Regions from separate parts of the Duganella kummerowiae genome, predicted to be linked through region 3. Evidence: predicted binding sites of a transcription regulator. Region 3 holds the regulator's gene; each other region holds the start of a gene.
What was found. The regulator FNR, encoded in region 3, switches genes on or off when oxygen is low (the NO sensors DNR and NnrR bind a similar motif). The targets are predictions, from matches to a motif close to TTGATNNNNATCAA.
Positions count from the first base shown of each region.

Region 1 (3,611 bases), on a different contig from region 3:
TGGGCGATATTGGTCTTGAGGATGACGTCGGCCAGGTCCAGCTCGCGCTGCAGCAGCACGTCCATCAGTCCCGGCAGTGGCGGCAAGCCCAGCACTTTCAAGACGGAGGGGCGCGCCACATCGGCGTCCACCAGCAGCACCGTGATATCCATTTCCATGGCGATGCTCATGGCCAGGTTGACGGCGCAATAGGTCTTGCCCTCGCCCGGCAGGGCGCTGGTGACGACGATCAGGTTGCCGTGCCGTAGTGGCGCCTCTCCTTTTGCGCCGCGCGCCAGGCGCAGCAACGGCCGCTTGATGATGCGGAAATCCTCGGCCACCGGGGTGCGGCCGGCATCCCTGGTGACCATGCCCAGCTGTGCCAGGCGGGCCAGGTCGATGTCGATCTGGCGCCGGCTGGCGGCGCCGTGCACCAGGGATTGCAGGGCCTGCTGTTCCATGTCGCGCTCCAGGTTAGCTAGTAAGAGAGCCAGGCGGCGGCCATCACTCCGCCATAGCCCAGGACCAGGCAGGACAGGGCGGCGCCGAACCAGTACTGTGCCCGCCGGCGCTTGCGGCGCTCGGCGTCGGTCCAGTTCATGGACACCGTGCCCAGCACCGGCAGGCCGGTCGCGCTGCGCAGGTCGGCCAGGGTGAGGAAGGTGGGACGGATTTGGCTGGCCACCAGGGCCGCCGCGGCGCCGGCCAGCAGCGCCCCGGCCAGCACCACGCTGTAGAGCAGGGCGCGGCGCGGCCCGGCCGGGGTGGCGGGCACGGCGGGCGGATCGATGATCTTAAACGTCATCATCTCGGTGGTCGAACTGAGGTCGCCCGACATACGGGCCGCCTCGCGCCGCGCGATCAGCTTTTCATAGTTGTCCTTGTTGACCTGGTAATCGCGGTTCAGTTGGGCCAGCTGCGATTCGACTTCCGGCACGGCGTTGCTCTGCGCCTGCAGGCGGGCGTGGCGGGCTCCGTATTCCCGCACCCGGGCGCGGATCGCGGCCACCTTGGCGTCGGCCTCGGTCGCGGCCACCTTGAGCTGTTGCAGCATGGGGCTGTAGTTCCTGCCGGGATCGCCAGCGGGCTGGCGCTTGGCGAGCTCTTCCCTGCGCTGCTCCAGCTGGGCCAGCAGGCGCCTGGCCGCGACGATGTCCGGATGCAGCTCCGTGTATTGCAGGCGCAGCGTATCCAGGCTTTTGTTCAAGGCCGTGATACGCGCCTCCAGCTCGGGATCGCCGCCGGCCGATGGCGCCAGGGCGGCGTCCAGCACCGGTTCGTCGCCGCTGATCTGGCCCTGGATGGCCTTGCGCGCCTGCTCCGCCTCCAGCAATTCCAGCTGCGCCGCGGCCAGGGCATCCGCCGACATCTGCAGCTGGGCGCCGTATTCCAGGCCCTGGCGCGGCAGCACGCCGTTGTGGCGCAGCTTGAAGTCCTTGACAGTGTTCTCGGCTGCGACCAGTTTTTCCTCGTAGGAATTGATCTGGTCCTCGATGAATTGCACGGCTTTCTGGCTGTCGCCCTTCTTGTCCTTGAAGCTGCCCTCGACAAAGATGGTCAGCAGCGATTGCACCACGTCGCGTGCCAGACGCGGGTTGCTGTGGTTGTAGGTGATGGTGTAGATGTCGTAGCTGCCGGTGCCGGCGATCTTGATCTTGCTCATCAGCTCGTCCAGCTGCTCCTGGCGTTCGCGCGCGCTGCGCGCCTTCAGGTCCAGGTCCACCATGCGCGTCACGCGCTCGACATTGGGGCGGCTGAGCAGGGTGCGGCTCATGATGGAGACCTGCTGTTCCACGTTGGGCAGGGTGGTCATGCCGGACATCAACGGCTTGAGTATGCTTTGGGTGTCGACAAACACGCGCGCCATGGCCTGGTAGTCGTCCGGCAGGCTGGCGACCTTGGCCCAGCCCGCCACTGCTACCAGCCAGGCCACGGCCAGCGCTTGCCAGCGGTACTTCCAGATGCCCTGCAAGCTGGCCAATAGCTGGCTGACGATGTCCTGCATGGAATACTCCCTGGATGGGCGTGAGGGAGTTCAAATTATAGGGCGGGTGATTTTGCCATTTTGCTGAACCTGCCTGCTGCTTGAGCCAGATCAAGCAAGCCCATGCTGCTTTTCTGAATCATGGAATCCGGTCCAGTAAAGGGGAGGCATCATGAAACGTATTTGCACGGCCGCGCTGGCGGCCATCCTGGCCGGCGGCTGCGCCCAGCGCCTGCCGCCGGCGGGCGAGGTGGCGGCGCCGCCGCAGGCCGACTACCGCATCGCGGCCGGCGATGTCATCAGCATCAATGTGTGGCGCAACGCCGATGTGTCGCTGAGCGTGCCGGTGCGGCCCGACGGCAGGATCAGCGCCCCGCTGGTGGAAGACTTGCAGGCGGCCGGCAAGACCCCGACCGCGCTGGCGCGCGACCTCGAGCTGGCCCTGGCGAAATACATACAGCAGCCGCTGGTGACCGTGATCGTGACCAGCTTTGTGGGCCAGTACGAACAGCAGATCCGCGTCATCGGCCAGGCCGCGCGGCCGCAGGCACTGTCTTACCGCCAGGGCATGTCGCTGATGGATGTGCTGATCGCCGTTGGCGGCGTCACCGACTTTGCGGCAGGAAACAAGGCCACCATCGTACGCACGGTGGACGGCGAACGCCGCGCGCTGCGCGTGCGCCTGCAGGACTTGCTGCGCGACGGCGACATCTCGGCCAACGTGGCGGTGCTGCCCGGCGATGTGCTGGTGATACCCGAAAGCTGGTTCTGACACAGATTCTTGCTATTCGCACGGAACTTTTATCTTGCACGGAAGGTCAGATGAGCATGAGCCCCGTTTGCGCCATACGGCTGGGGCCGTGGACCTGAAAGGATACTACCGTGCATACCGACGACGCCATCATTTCCTTCGAAGCGGCCCCAGCGCTGCGCGACCTCGTGCTGGGGGAGGGCGCGCCCGCCACCCTGGAACACGAAATCGACCGCCAGACCTTCTTCATCCGCATGGCCAATTCCGCAGGCCGACGCGAGGCGGCCAGCCTGCTGCTGCGCAAGATGTACAGCTGGCGCGGCTACGCGGTGGACGCGGCCGCGCCCCACCCCATGAACCGCATCACCCTGTTTGCGGAAACTGGCGGCAGCACGGTAGGCACCATGACCCTGTGCATGGACGGCCAGCAGGACGGCTTGCCGGCCGACGAAAATTTTCGCGACCGGCTGGACCAGCTGCGCGGGCAGGGACGCCGGCTGTGTGAACCGTCACGGCTGGCGATCGACAAAGGCGTGTCCAAGCGTGTGTTTGCCGCGCTCATCCATATTTCCTACATCTATGCGCACAACATCCACGGCTACACCGACTATGTGATCGAGGTCAATCCGCGCCACGTGATGTTCTACAAGCGCATGCTGGGCTTCCAGGACTTTGGCGGACAGCGCCAGTGCAGCCGGGTGGGGGCGCCGGCGGTCCTGCTGCGCCTGGAACTCGGCTACATGGGCCAGCAGATCCGCAAGTTTGGCGGCCTGATGGAGCAGCCGGCCGAGGAGCGCTCGTTCTACCCCTACTTTTTTGCTGACAATGACGAGCCCGGTATTACGTCGCGGCTGATGCAGGGCCGCAATTGAGACGCCGTCAGCAACAACAGAAACA
Region 1 is NZ_JBKFEH010000001.1:70,686-74,296, forward strand. It holds gene ACLB1G_RS00320 (XrtA-associated tyrosine autokinase) at 1-440, opposite strand, end outside; gene ACLB1G_RS00325 (XrtA system polysaccharide chain length determinant) at 458-1,984, opposite strand; gene ACLB1G_RS00330 (XrtA/PEP-CTERM system exopolysaccharide export protein) at 2,136-2,735, shown strand; gene ACLB1G_RS00335 (N-acyl amino acid synthase FeeM domain-containing protein) at 2,846-3,586, shown strand; gene ACLB1G_RS00340 (hypothetical protein) at 3,523-3,611, opposite strand, start outside.
Region 1: the regulator FNR is predicted to act here: its motif matches at 2,065-2,078, upstream of ACLB1G_RS00325 (XrtA system polysaccharide chain length determinant).

Region 2 (3,611 bases), on a different contig from region 3:
AACTTATAGGGTCGCCAGCAGCTGGGCGGCGGCGCTTTCGCCGCCCTTGCCCTTGGCGCCTGGCTGCTTGCCGCGCGTGCGCGAGGGCGGCAGGCGGCGCAGGGTCTTGAGCGCCTCGGCATCCTTGATGCCTATGGTGCGCTGGTCCACACTGATCAGGCCGATTTCGTTAAAGGCCGACAAGGTGCGGCTGACGGTTTCCAGGGTCAGGCCCAGGTAGCTGCCGATTTCGTGGCGCGTCATGCGCAGGTTGAACAGCTTGCTGGAATAGCCCATCTGGGCGAAGCGTTCGGCCAGGGAGATCAGGAAACGCGCCACGCGGGCTTCGGCGCTCAGTGCGCCCAGCATGCCTATCATGGCCTGCTCCCGCACCAGCTCCCGGCTCATCACGCCGTACATCATGTTTTCCATTTCCAGGTGGGTGCGCCCGAGGGCGGCCAGCTTCTTGAATGGCAGCAGTATCAGGTCGCAGTCCGAGAGCGCCACCGCTTCCGACGAGTAATGCCGGGTGTGGATGCCGTCCACGCCCAGCATGTCGCCCTTCATGGGAAAGCTCAGCACCTGCTCGTTGCCGTATTCGTCGATGAGCACGGTCTTGAGGAAGCCGGAGTTGACCACGTAGAGCGTGTCGAACGGCTGGCCTATGGTGTGGATGCGCTGCCCGGTCTTGAACTGCACGTGCTGGAACAACAGTTCCTCACCGCCGATGGAGATCGCCGGGATGTGCAGCAGGTCGCACACTTCCTTCAGGTTGGACCAGAGCCGTCCTTGCCGCTGGCGTCCGGCTTCCATCGAGGAGGACTGCACCGAAGTGCCGGGCCGGAGTTCGGTCAGTTGGTTGGACAGCATATAGGGCTCCTGTGGGTCTGGCATATCGGTAGGAAGAAGCGGACGGTACAGCGTCGGCGTGGCCTGGATTGATGTTGCTCCATGACAGTTATTCGCCATGCATGGTTTCAGTATGCCAACTAGGGGGGGAGATAGATATCAGCAATGGCTGAATATGCCCTAGGAGCCAGCTTGCTCGTGTAGGATTCTTCCTAGGGGTGGGGCCGGAATCAGTTCTTGAAAGGGGACAGCAGGCGGTGCGCCACGGCATACTGGACCATTTCGGACAGCGATCCCATGCCCATCTTCTGCATGATGCGGGTCTTGTGGGTGCTGACGGTCTTGACGCTCAGGTGCAGGCTGTTGGCGATTTCCGTGATGGACTTGCCTGCCACCAGCAGCGAAAACACTTCGAACTCGCGGTCCGACAGCTGCTTGTGCAGCAGGCTCTCGTTGGGCATCATGATGTTCAGGGCCAGCTGCTCCGCCACCTCGGTGCTGATGTAGGGCCGGCCCGAGGCCACCTTGCGGATCGCGCCCACCAGCTGGGTGCCGGCGCTTTCCTTGGTCAGGTAGCCCTGGGCCCCGGCGCGGATGGCGCGCACGGCGTACTGCTCCTCCTCGTGCATGGTGAGGATGAGGATGGCCAGCTTGGGCGCCTCGCTCCTGACCTGGCGGATCAGGTCGACCCCGCTGCGGCCGGGCATGGACAGGTCCAGCAGCAGCAGGTCGAAACCGCCGTTGCGCACGTGGCTCAGCACCTCGAAGCCGTCGATGGCCTCGCCCACGATGTCGATGTCGGGCGCGCCGTCGAGGATGCGCTTGAGGCCTTCGCGCATGATGGTGTGATCGTCGGCGATGACTATGCGTATCATGGGGGGCTGGGCTCCTGGATCAGGCGGTGCACCAGCACCGGGATGCGGGCGTGCTGCAGCACCTTGCTGGTGACGCTGCCCAGCAACAGCTGGCCCCAGCCGCTGCGTCCGTGGGAACCCATGAAAATCAGGTCGCAGCCGTGCTCCGCGGCCACCTTGACGATCTCGGCCGCGGTGCTGTCGGCGAAAGTGGTCAGGGCCTCGCACGGCACGCCGCGGCGGGCGCAGGATTCGATGATGTCCTGTGTATGCTCCTGGCCGGCGCGGCGCATGGCGGCCGTGTATTCCTTCTCGCTGGGATAGCTGGGCGGGATGATTTCCACGTAAATCGGGTACTGGTAGCCTGGCGCGACAAACAGGGCCAGCACCTCGGCGCCCATCTGCTGGGCAAAGGCGACCCCGGCGCAGGCGGTCTTGCTGGAGACGGCCGAGCCGTCGGTGGTGATCAGGATCTTGCGGTACATGACGGTCTCCTCGCGGACGTGGCCTCGCTCCATTGTAGTCCGGATTTGCATTATTGCTGGTATGGAAACACTTGATATTTATCAATCGCACTGCGAATTTCCCTGTCCGGCGATGTCCAGTCCGTACTTTGGACGGCGTTTTTTTGCACCAAAGCACTACTTTTGTGGCGGACGCCGCACTTTGGCAGGGGAAGCGATGTTAGTATCTGCAAATACAACAGTATCGCGTGGCGCCGGCCCTCTGGCAGGGGCGGTGTGCACCTTTCCCGTCGCGGAGATTGAACAACCGGGCGAGGCCCTGCTACACTCGCGTAAGCGGAATATATTGCCGGAAGTCATCACCCCGGGGTGGTGGGCACCGGTGCAGGGCAGCAATTTTACAAACATGGAGAAGCACGGATTATGACCAACGCCGCTGATGATTTCGACGCATTATTTGAGGAAGTGTCTGCGCAGAGCAAGACGGCCGCGCCCGCTCCAGCGCCTGCACCGGCGCCCGCCGCCGCGGAGGATGACCTGGAAAGCCTGTTCGAGCAGGTGGCCGCCAGCGCCGCCGCACCGGCTCCCGCGCCCGCGCCGGTAGCGGCGCCCGCGCCCGCGCCGGCTATCACCGAGGAAAGCGGCGGCGAAGGCGAAGGCGAAGGCAAGGCCATGTTCGAACGCCTGGGCGGTATCGTGCGCCTGTTGCACGACTCGCTGCGCGAACTGGGCTACGACAAGGCTTTGACCGAGGCTTCCTCGCAAATCGTCGACGCCCAGGACCGGCTGGAATACGTGGCTTCGCTGACCGAGCAGGCCGCCAACAAGGTGCTCAACACCCTGGACGACGGCATGCCGGCCCAGGACGTGCTGTCCAAGCAGTCCAAGGACATGGAAAACCGCTGGGCCGACCTGTTCGCGGGCAAGCTCAGCCTGGAGGAATTCAAGAAGCTGGCGGGCGATTCGCAAGCCTTCGCCATTGCCGTGTCCGAAGCCACCGAGGCTGAAAAGGCGCGCCTGCTGGAAATCATGATGGCGCAGGACTTCCAGGACATCACCGGCCAGCTGATCAAGAAGGTGGTGGCCATCACCAAGACCGTGGAATCGGAACTGGCCCAGCTGCTGCGCGACAATGCGCCCTCGGCCGTGCGCGAGAAGCTGGCGCAGAAAGAAGCGCCCCTGATGCAGGGCCCGTCCGTGCCCACGGCGGCCCTGAGCCAGGATAGCGTCGATGACCTTCTTGCCGATCTGGGGTTCTAATGGACGATATGCTGAAGGACTTCGTCGTCGAGGCGATGGATCTGGCGGTCAATGTCGAGGAGCACCTGTTGCGCCTCGAACGCGACCCCGACAACAAGGAAACCCTGAACGCGGTGTTCCGCTCCTTCCACACCATCAAGGGCGGGGCCGGCTTCATGGGCTTGCCCGCGCTGGTGGCCGCCTGCCACCTGACGGAAAACCTGTT
Region 2 is NZ_JBKFEH010000010.1:371,681-375,291, forward strand. It holds gene ACLB1G_RS15300 (Crp/Fnr family transcriptional regulator) at 4-792, opposite strand; gene ACLB1G_RS15305 (response regulator) at 1,059-1,703, opposite strand; gene ACLB1G_RS15310 (universal stress protein) at 1,700-2,167, opposite strand; gene ACLB1G_RS15315 (protein phosphatase CheZ) at 2,570-3,406, shown strand; gene ACLB1G_RS15320 (chemotaxis protein CheA) at 3,406-3,611, shown strand, end outside.
Region 2: the regulator FNR is predicted to act here: its motif matches at 2,239-2,252, upstream of ACLB1G_RS15310 (universal stress protein).

Region 3 (3,611 bases):
CAGTACCTTGGTGCCCTGGTCGGTGCGCACCGCGCTGAGGTTGACCTCGATCGGGAATTCGCTGCCGTCGCGCCGCAGGCCATATAAATCCTGGCCCGGCCCCATGCGCGACGGTTCGGCGCTGAGGCGCTCGGCGAAGAACTGGGTGCGGTGGCGCTGGTGCAGGCTGCGCAGGCGCTCCGGCACCAGTACTTCCAGCGGCTGGCCCAGCACTTCCTCGCGTTGATAGCCGAAATAGCGCTCGGCCTGGCGGTTGAAGGTTTCGATGCGGCCGTCCACGCCCACCACCACGATGGCGTTGGGGGCGAACTCGATCAGGCTTTGCAGGCGGGCGTCGGCCGACAGGCGCTCGTGCATCAGGCTGTTGAAGGCGGCCGTCAGCTGGCCGACCTCGTCCTCGGTCCGCACTGGCAGCGGCGTGAAGCGGCGGGCGTCGCTGCGCAGCACGGCAATGGCGTCGCGCAGGCGCACCAGCGGCGCCATCAGGCGCAGCGTCAGCCAGCCGATCACGGCGGCCGACAGCAGCGAGGCCGCGGCGCTCCAGGCCAGCAGGCGGTACAGCACGCCGTTGAAGGGCTCGAACGCTTCCTCCATGGGCAGCGAGGCGGCCAGCAGCCAGTCCACCGCTTGCAGCTGCTTGTAGCTGTTCAGGGCGCGGGTGCCGTTGCTGGTGGTGCCCAGCATGGAACCCTCGAAGCCGTCATCCAGGGCGCGCGTGGTGGCCGGATTGGCGTTGGGCTGGCGCGGCTGCAGCAGGCGGCTGGTGTCCGGATGCAGCACGTACAGCGAGGGCTGGCCGCGGGTCAGGGCGAAGTAGTAGCCGCTGCGGCCCACCTTGGCGGTGCGCAAATGGCCCAGCAGGTTGTCCTTGTAGAGGCGCAGTACGCCCATCAGCAGGCAGCGCACTTCGCCGTTGTCGTCCAGCACCGGTGCGATCATCTGCACGATGGGCTGCTTGTTGGTCTTGCCGATCACCGGTTCGGTGATCATGGGCTTGCGGGTTTGCATGACCTTCTTGAAATAGGCGCGGTCGGACGCGTTGACCTGGGTGCGGCCCGGCACCACCGGCAGATCGGCGATCACGTCGCCGGCCGGGTTGAGCACCAGCAGGTCGTCGAACAGGGCCAGCACGGCGCGGTCGCGGTAGTAGTCGCGCAGGCGCTCGGGATCGGCAGCGATGGCCAGCGGCTGGTTGCGGGCCGAGACCGCGATGATGTCGAGCAGCATCAGCAGCTTGTCGTCCAGCTCCTCGGCAGTGCGGTTGATCAGCGCCGTCTGCTGGGCGAACAGCACCCGCGTGAAGTCGTCCTGCATCCGTTGCATTTGCACCACGGTAACGAGGGCGATCATCAGGATGGAGGTAATGCTGGTGGCCAGCGCGACCTTGGCTTTGATGCCGAGAGGCTTCATGTCTTCCTTGCAAGCGGGGTCGGGGCGATCGGAGGAATTGCCATATTGCTAGGGATTTTCCCCGCAATGGGCGGGATTGGCAAGGAGCAGGCACTGCACTGTGGGCGTTGTCGCACAGCCTCGGATACCTGAATGGTTCAGTGCGAAATCGCACCAAATGGGGGCGGATGCGCTACACTGCCTGGATGATACGCGAACTTCCCCCCCTGACCCTGCCCGCCACCTCGATCGATGCGCTGCGCGCGCGCTGCGCCACCTGCAGCATGCACCAGCTGTGCCTGCCCATGGGCCTGGACACGGCCGACATGGACCGCCTGGACCAGATCATCGGCCGCCGCCGCAAGGTGGCGCGCGGCGGCACCCTGTTCCGTATCGGCGACGGCTTCGCCAACCTGTATGCGGTGCGGCTGGGACATTTCAAGACCTACCAGGTCAACCAGGAGGGGCTGGAGCAGATCACCGGCTTCCAGATGGCCGGCGAGCTGCTGGGCATGGACGCCATCAGCGCCGACCGCCATTTATGCAACGCCATTGCGCTGGAGGACAGCGAGGTGTGCGAAATCCCGTTCGGCAGTCTGCAGCAGCTGCTGGCCGACATGCCCACCCTGCTGCGCCATTTCCATCGCATGATGAGCCAGGAAATCACGCGCGAGCAAAGTGTCATGCTGTTGCTGGGGAATATGCAGGCCACCCAGCGCTTTGCCGCCTTCCTGGTCAACCTGTCCTCGCGCTACGAGGCGCGCGGCTATTCGCCGCACACCTTCCAGCTGCGCATGTCGCGCGAGGAAATCGGCAACTACCTGGGCTTGACCATAGAGAGCATCAGCCGTTTGCTGTCCAGGTTCAAGAAAGAGGGCTTGGTGCGGGTCAGCAACCGCGAGATCGAGCTGCTCAACCTGCCTACCCTCAAGGCCATCACGGCCGGCACCGAGACCTGCGCATAGAACCTGTTTCAAACCGAACATGGCGTCGTTGCAGCTCCTCGCCGTGCAGGCGCACTGTCTTCGCCGCCCCGGCCTTGGCCAGCGCCTGGCCCTGATTTTGAAACAGGTTCAAAACCTACTCCGCGTCGGCCCTTAGCGTCACCGAACGCTGCGCCGGCCACTGCCAGGCGCCGGCCAGGCGCCAGTCGCGCTGTTCTCCTTCCGCCAGCACCACCCAGCGGCTGCGCTCCAGCATGGGCAGCGCCACGTGGAAGGCGCCGTCCGCGTCGGGCTTGAGCATGAGGCGGATATCCTTTTCCGGCAGGGTCGCGTGCGACAGGTGCAGCAGCACGGCGGCCGGCCGGGTGGCCTGGCTGCGGCTGCTGATGCGCCCGCGCAGCTCGCTGGTCGAGGGATCGTATTCCACTTCCATGGCCAGTCCCAGGCCGGCTGCCGCGCGGTCGCGCCGCAGGTCCTGGTTGATGGCCTTGCCCTGCTTGTAGTAGTCGCCCACCACCAGCGCATCCTGGCCCTGGTAGGCCAGCCAGCCCGTGTAGCTGGCGGCCACGGCCACGATGAAGGGGCCGGCCATCAGCAGCCAGGGCCAGCGGTGGCGCCACCAGGGCGCAGGATTCGGACTCGGGATTGCGGCTTGCATCATCACTCCTTCAGCGCGGCACCATGAACACCGCATGTTCCTTCACATGCAGGGATGGATCGTCCACGGCGGTCAGTTCGATATCGATCTTGTTGGACCCCGGCTGGCCGGCGCCGTGCGCGGTGCGCAGGCGGATCGGATGGGCCAGGGTTTCGGTGGCGCCCACGGTCACGGTGTCGGCCGTCACCTGGGCCAGGGTGGGCACGCCGCTGACGCGGATGCGGTAGGTGTGGGCCTGCTCGCTGGTGTTCATGATCTGCAGCCTGTACACGTTCTCTATCATGCCGTCCTCGACTTCGCGGCCCAGGGTGCCGCGGTCGCGCAGCACGTCCAGCTTGAGCGGGGTGCGCAGCGCCAGCGTGGTGCCCACCGTGGCCACCAGGGCCAGCAGGATGCCGCCATAGATCAACACGCGCGGGCGCAGCAGGTGGGCGCGCAGCTGGGCCGCCGTGCCGCCGTCGTGCTCGGCCAGGGCGCGGTCGGTGCTGTAGCGTATCAGGCCGCGCGGCTGGGCGATCTTGTCCATCACGCTGTCGCAGGCGTCGACGCAGGCGGCGCAGCCTATGCATTCGTACTGCAGGCCGTTGCGGATGTCGATCCCGGTCGGGCACACCTGTACG
Region 3 is NZ_JBKFEH010000008.1:719,518-723,128, reverse strand. It holds gene ACLB1G_RS11060 (response regulator) at 1-1,410, opposite strand, end outside; gene fnr (fumarate/nitrate reduction transcriptional regulator Fnr) at 1,596-2,354, shown strand; gene ACLB1G_RS11050 (FixH family protein) at 2,470-2,991, opposite strand; gene ccoG (cytochrome c oxidase accessory protein CcoG) at 3,002-3,611, opposite strand, start outside.

Region 4 (3,611 bases), on a different contig from region 3:
AACCAAGCACACCGCAGGCTTGCCGCGCCTGCTGATACTGGGCTGCGGCGACGTCGGCATGCGCCTGCTGCCCTTGCTGGCAGGGCGCTACCGCATCTTTGCCGTCACCAGCCGGCCGGAGCGGCGCGCCGAATTGCGCGCCGCCGGCGCCGTGCCCATCGTGGCCGACCTCGATCAGCAATCCACCCTGGGCCGCCTGGCCGGACTGGCGCACACCGTGGTGCACCTGGCGCCGCCGCAGCCGGAAGGCGCGCTGGACCGCCGCACCCGCCATCTGAGCGCCATTTTACCTGAGCGGGCGCGTCTGGTTTATGTCAGCACCAGCGGGGTGTATGGCGATTGCGGCGGGGCCTGGATAGATGAAAGCCGGCCGGCCGCACCGCGCAACGCGCGCGCCCTGCGCCGCGCCGACGCCGAGCGTGTGCTGCGGGCCTGGGCCGTGCGCCGCGGCGGCCACCTGTCCATCCTGCGCGTGCCCGGCATTTATGCTGCCGACCGCCTGCCGCTGGAACGGCTGCGCCGCGCCACCCCGGCCCTGCGCCCCGAGGACGATGTCTACACCAACCATATCCACGCCGACGACCTGGCGGCCGCGATTGCGCGCGCCCTGGTGCGGGGCCGCCCGCAGCGGGTCTACAACGCGGTGGACGACAGCGAAATGCGCATGGCCGAGTATTTCGACGCCGTGGCCGACGCCCATGGCATGGCGCGCCCGCCACGCCTGCCGCGCGCCGAGCTGGAACGGGTGGTGACGCCGGCCCTGCTGTCCTTCATGTCGGAATCACGCCGCCTGCGCAACCGCCGCCTGAAGGAGGAATTGGGCCTGCGCCTGCGCTATCCCACCGTGGCTGTGGCGTTATCCCAACTGACATGTAAATCCATGTAAAGAAAATCGCGCGTTTTTTGCCCCTGGCGCGACTTATGTGTCAAAGTTACAAGATAGTTTCCTCTCCCAGGCAGGCTGCGGCCTGCTCATCCCCAGTGCCCTCGCGCCATAGACGTCATGCTGGCGGTCGAGTGGTGTGTGCGTGCGGCAATACCTCTTGACACAGCTCCTTTACAAAAATTTATACCATTTCTAGCAAGGAAGTAGTTGCTAGCACAAAAAAACGAGTTAGAATCTCACACAATCTCACAGAAACCGCTGCTGAGTTAGCTATTCCTTAACCTTAGCGTGTATCATTCGGCCCGAGCGCAGGAAACGCCGCATGGATGCTGGCGTCTTCCCGAGCACACCCATGACACAGCGCCATAATTTTTATACCAAGTGTTGTTTTTTAGCACAAAACATCCATAACTTATCGATCTATCATGTCGTCTCTCAAAGAAATCACTGCCTCCCCCACCTACAATCCCAACCGCGTGTTGGATGCCATCATTGAGAAGCTGCAACTGAAAAACGATGCGGCCCTGTCGCGCGCCCTGGAAGTGGCGCCGCCGGTCATCAGCAAGATCCGCCACAACACCCTGCCGATCGGCGCCACCATCCTGATCCGCATGCACGAGATCAGCGACTTCAGCATCCGCGAACTGCGCGAGATGATGGCTGCCTGAGGCCAAGCTCAGGGCAATAAAACGACAACGGCGCGAACTGGTTCGCGCCGTTGTCGTTTGTGCACGCTGCCAGGTCAGGCCGTGGTGCTGATGGTGGTGCCGATGCGTTCGCCGCGGTCGTTGACCGAGGATGGCGTGGCTTGCACCTGCTGCACGGGCGCTGGCGGCGGCTCGGGGCGCCTGGCTTCCTGGGTGGCTTCGGCCTGGCGTACCGACGTGGCCTGGGGCACGGCGGAGTTGGCGCTGGAGGTGACGGAATTGATGGCCATGATGTGCTCCTCAATGTGGTCCATGCCCAGTATGCCACCGTTTTGCCCGCTTGCGCGCGCCATGCGCCGCCGCGTGGCGCGCCAGCCTCAGTTGGCGGCCAGGCGCGGGCGCTCGCTGTAGAAGCCCGATAGCCGGGCCTGGGCGATGGCGGCCGCCGCCTGCACCGCGGCCGCCGCGCCCGGGCTGCCGGAATAGGCGGTCTGGGCTGTCACGCCGGGGCTGCCGGAGTAGGCGGTCTGGGCCTTGCCAGGGCTGCCCGAATACGCCACCTTGCCGGGGCTGCCGGAATAGGCTACCAGCCCCGGGCTGCCCGAGTAGGCGGCCTGCGCCGTGATGCCGGGGCTGCCGGAGTAGGCAGTCTTGCCCGGACTGCCCGAGTAGGCCAGCGCGGCCCCCACCGCACCCGGGCTGCCGGAGTAGGCGCTGGCGGCGCCGGGCGCGCGATAGGGCTCCTGGAAGGTTTGCTCGTACAGCTCCTGCATGCGCAGGCCCACGCGCTGGTGGGCCGCCTCGTCATCCCCGCCGCGCAGGCCGATGTAGGGGAAGTGGTGCAGGAAGTAGCCGAACACGGCTTCGCAATCGGCCGCGTACTTCATGGTGTCCAGGATGTGGTAGTGCCAGAAGGTGTCCACGTCCATCAGCGGGGCGGTCTGCTCGGTGGGGAACTCGTGCATCAGGTAGAGGAAGCGGCGGTATTCGGATTCCACCGCGTTGGCATGTTCCAGGGTCCATCCTTCTCCGGACTCCTGGTGCATCAGCTTGACCTTGATCGGCTCCAGGTCGAGGGCGGCAATGGCTTGCATGGCGTGGGCGTTCATGGCGATCTCCTTTGCTGTTGGGGGGTACATCTGGGTTGAAAAAGAACAAGCTCAATGGATTCTGGATTTGCAAGGGGCAGCGATACTTGATTTTTATCAATCTTCATTCCGGAAATTTTCAGTGCCCTGGATCTCCCTCTGGCGGTGCGCAACGCTAGCGTCACGCTAGTGTTGCGCACGTGCCGAAACGTGTTTCAAGCCGGGTCGTGCATGGCCTGCCAGTCGGCCTGGATGTCCGCATGCGACAGCACGGACGGCCGCTGCAGCGGGACCGACACCGACACCACCGTGCCGGCGTTCGGGGTGCCGGTGATGGAGCACACCCCGCCCAGCAGGCTGATGCGCTCTGCCATGCCGACCAGGCCGAACGAGCCTTTCTTGTTGCGCGCGCTGTCGCGCAGGCCGATGCCGTTGTCGCTGATGGTCATGCACACCTTGCCGCCGTGCTGGCCCAGCTCGACCCGCACCATGCTGGCGCGCGCATGCTGGAGTATGTTGCTCAGCGACTCCTGCAGCACCCGGAACAGGGCGATGGCGCAGTGTTCGTCGACCCGGATATCCTGCTCGTGCCCGGCCAGCTCGCAGGCGATGCCCGAGCGCTGGCGGAACTGGGCGATCTGCCATTCCACCGCCGCGCCCAGGCCCAGGTCCAGCACGGTGGGGCGCAGGTCGTTGATGATGGCGCGCACGCTGCGGATGGTGCTGTCGATCTGGGCCAGGTTGGCGCAGGCGCGCGCATGCAGGCGCGGGTGGCGGTGGCGGGTGCGGGTGGCCAGCAGGTCGGCCTCGATGCGCAGCACCAGCAGGTTCTGGCCCAGGTCGTCGTGGATTTCGCGGGCGATGCGCTTGCGCTCCTGTTCCTTGATCTGGTCGGCGTGGGCCGCCAGGCGGCGCAGCTTGTGGTGCGACAGCTGCAGCTTGGCCTGGCTGTCGCGCAGTTCCTTGGTCATGGCCTTGGCCATCTTGATG
Region 4 is NZ_JBKFEH010000009.1:574,180-577,790, forward strand. It holds gene ACLB1G_RS13565 (SDR family oxidoreductase) at 1-886, shown strand, start outside; gene ACLB1G_RS13570 (hypothetical protein) at 1,312-1,554, shown strand; gene ACLB1G_RS13575 (hypothetical protein) at 1,629-1,823, opposite strand; gene ACLB1G_RS13580 (glycine-rich domain-containing protein) at 1,911-2,642, opposite strand; gene ACLB1G_RS13585 (CHASE domain-containing protein) at 2,837-3,611, opposite strand, start outside.
Region 4: the regulator FNR is predicted to act here: its motif matches at 2,729-2,742, upstream of ACLB1G_RS13580 (glycine-rich domain-containing protein).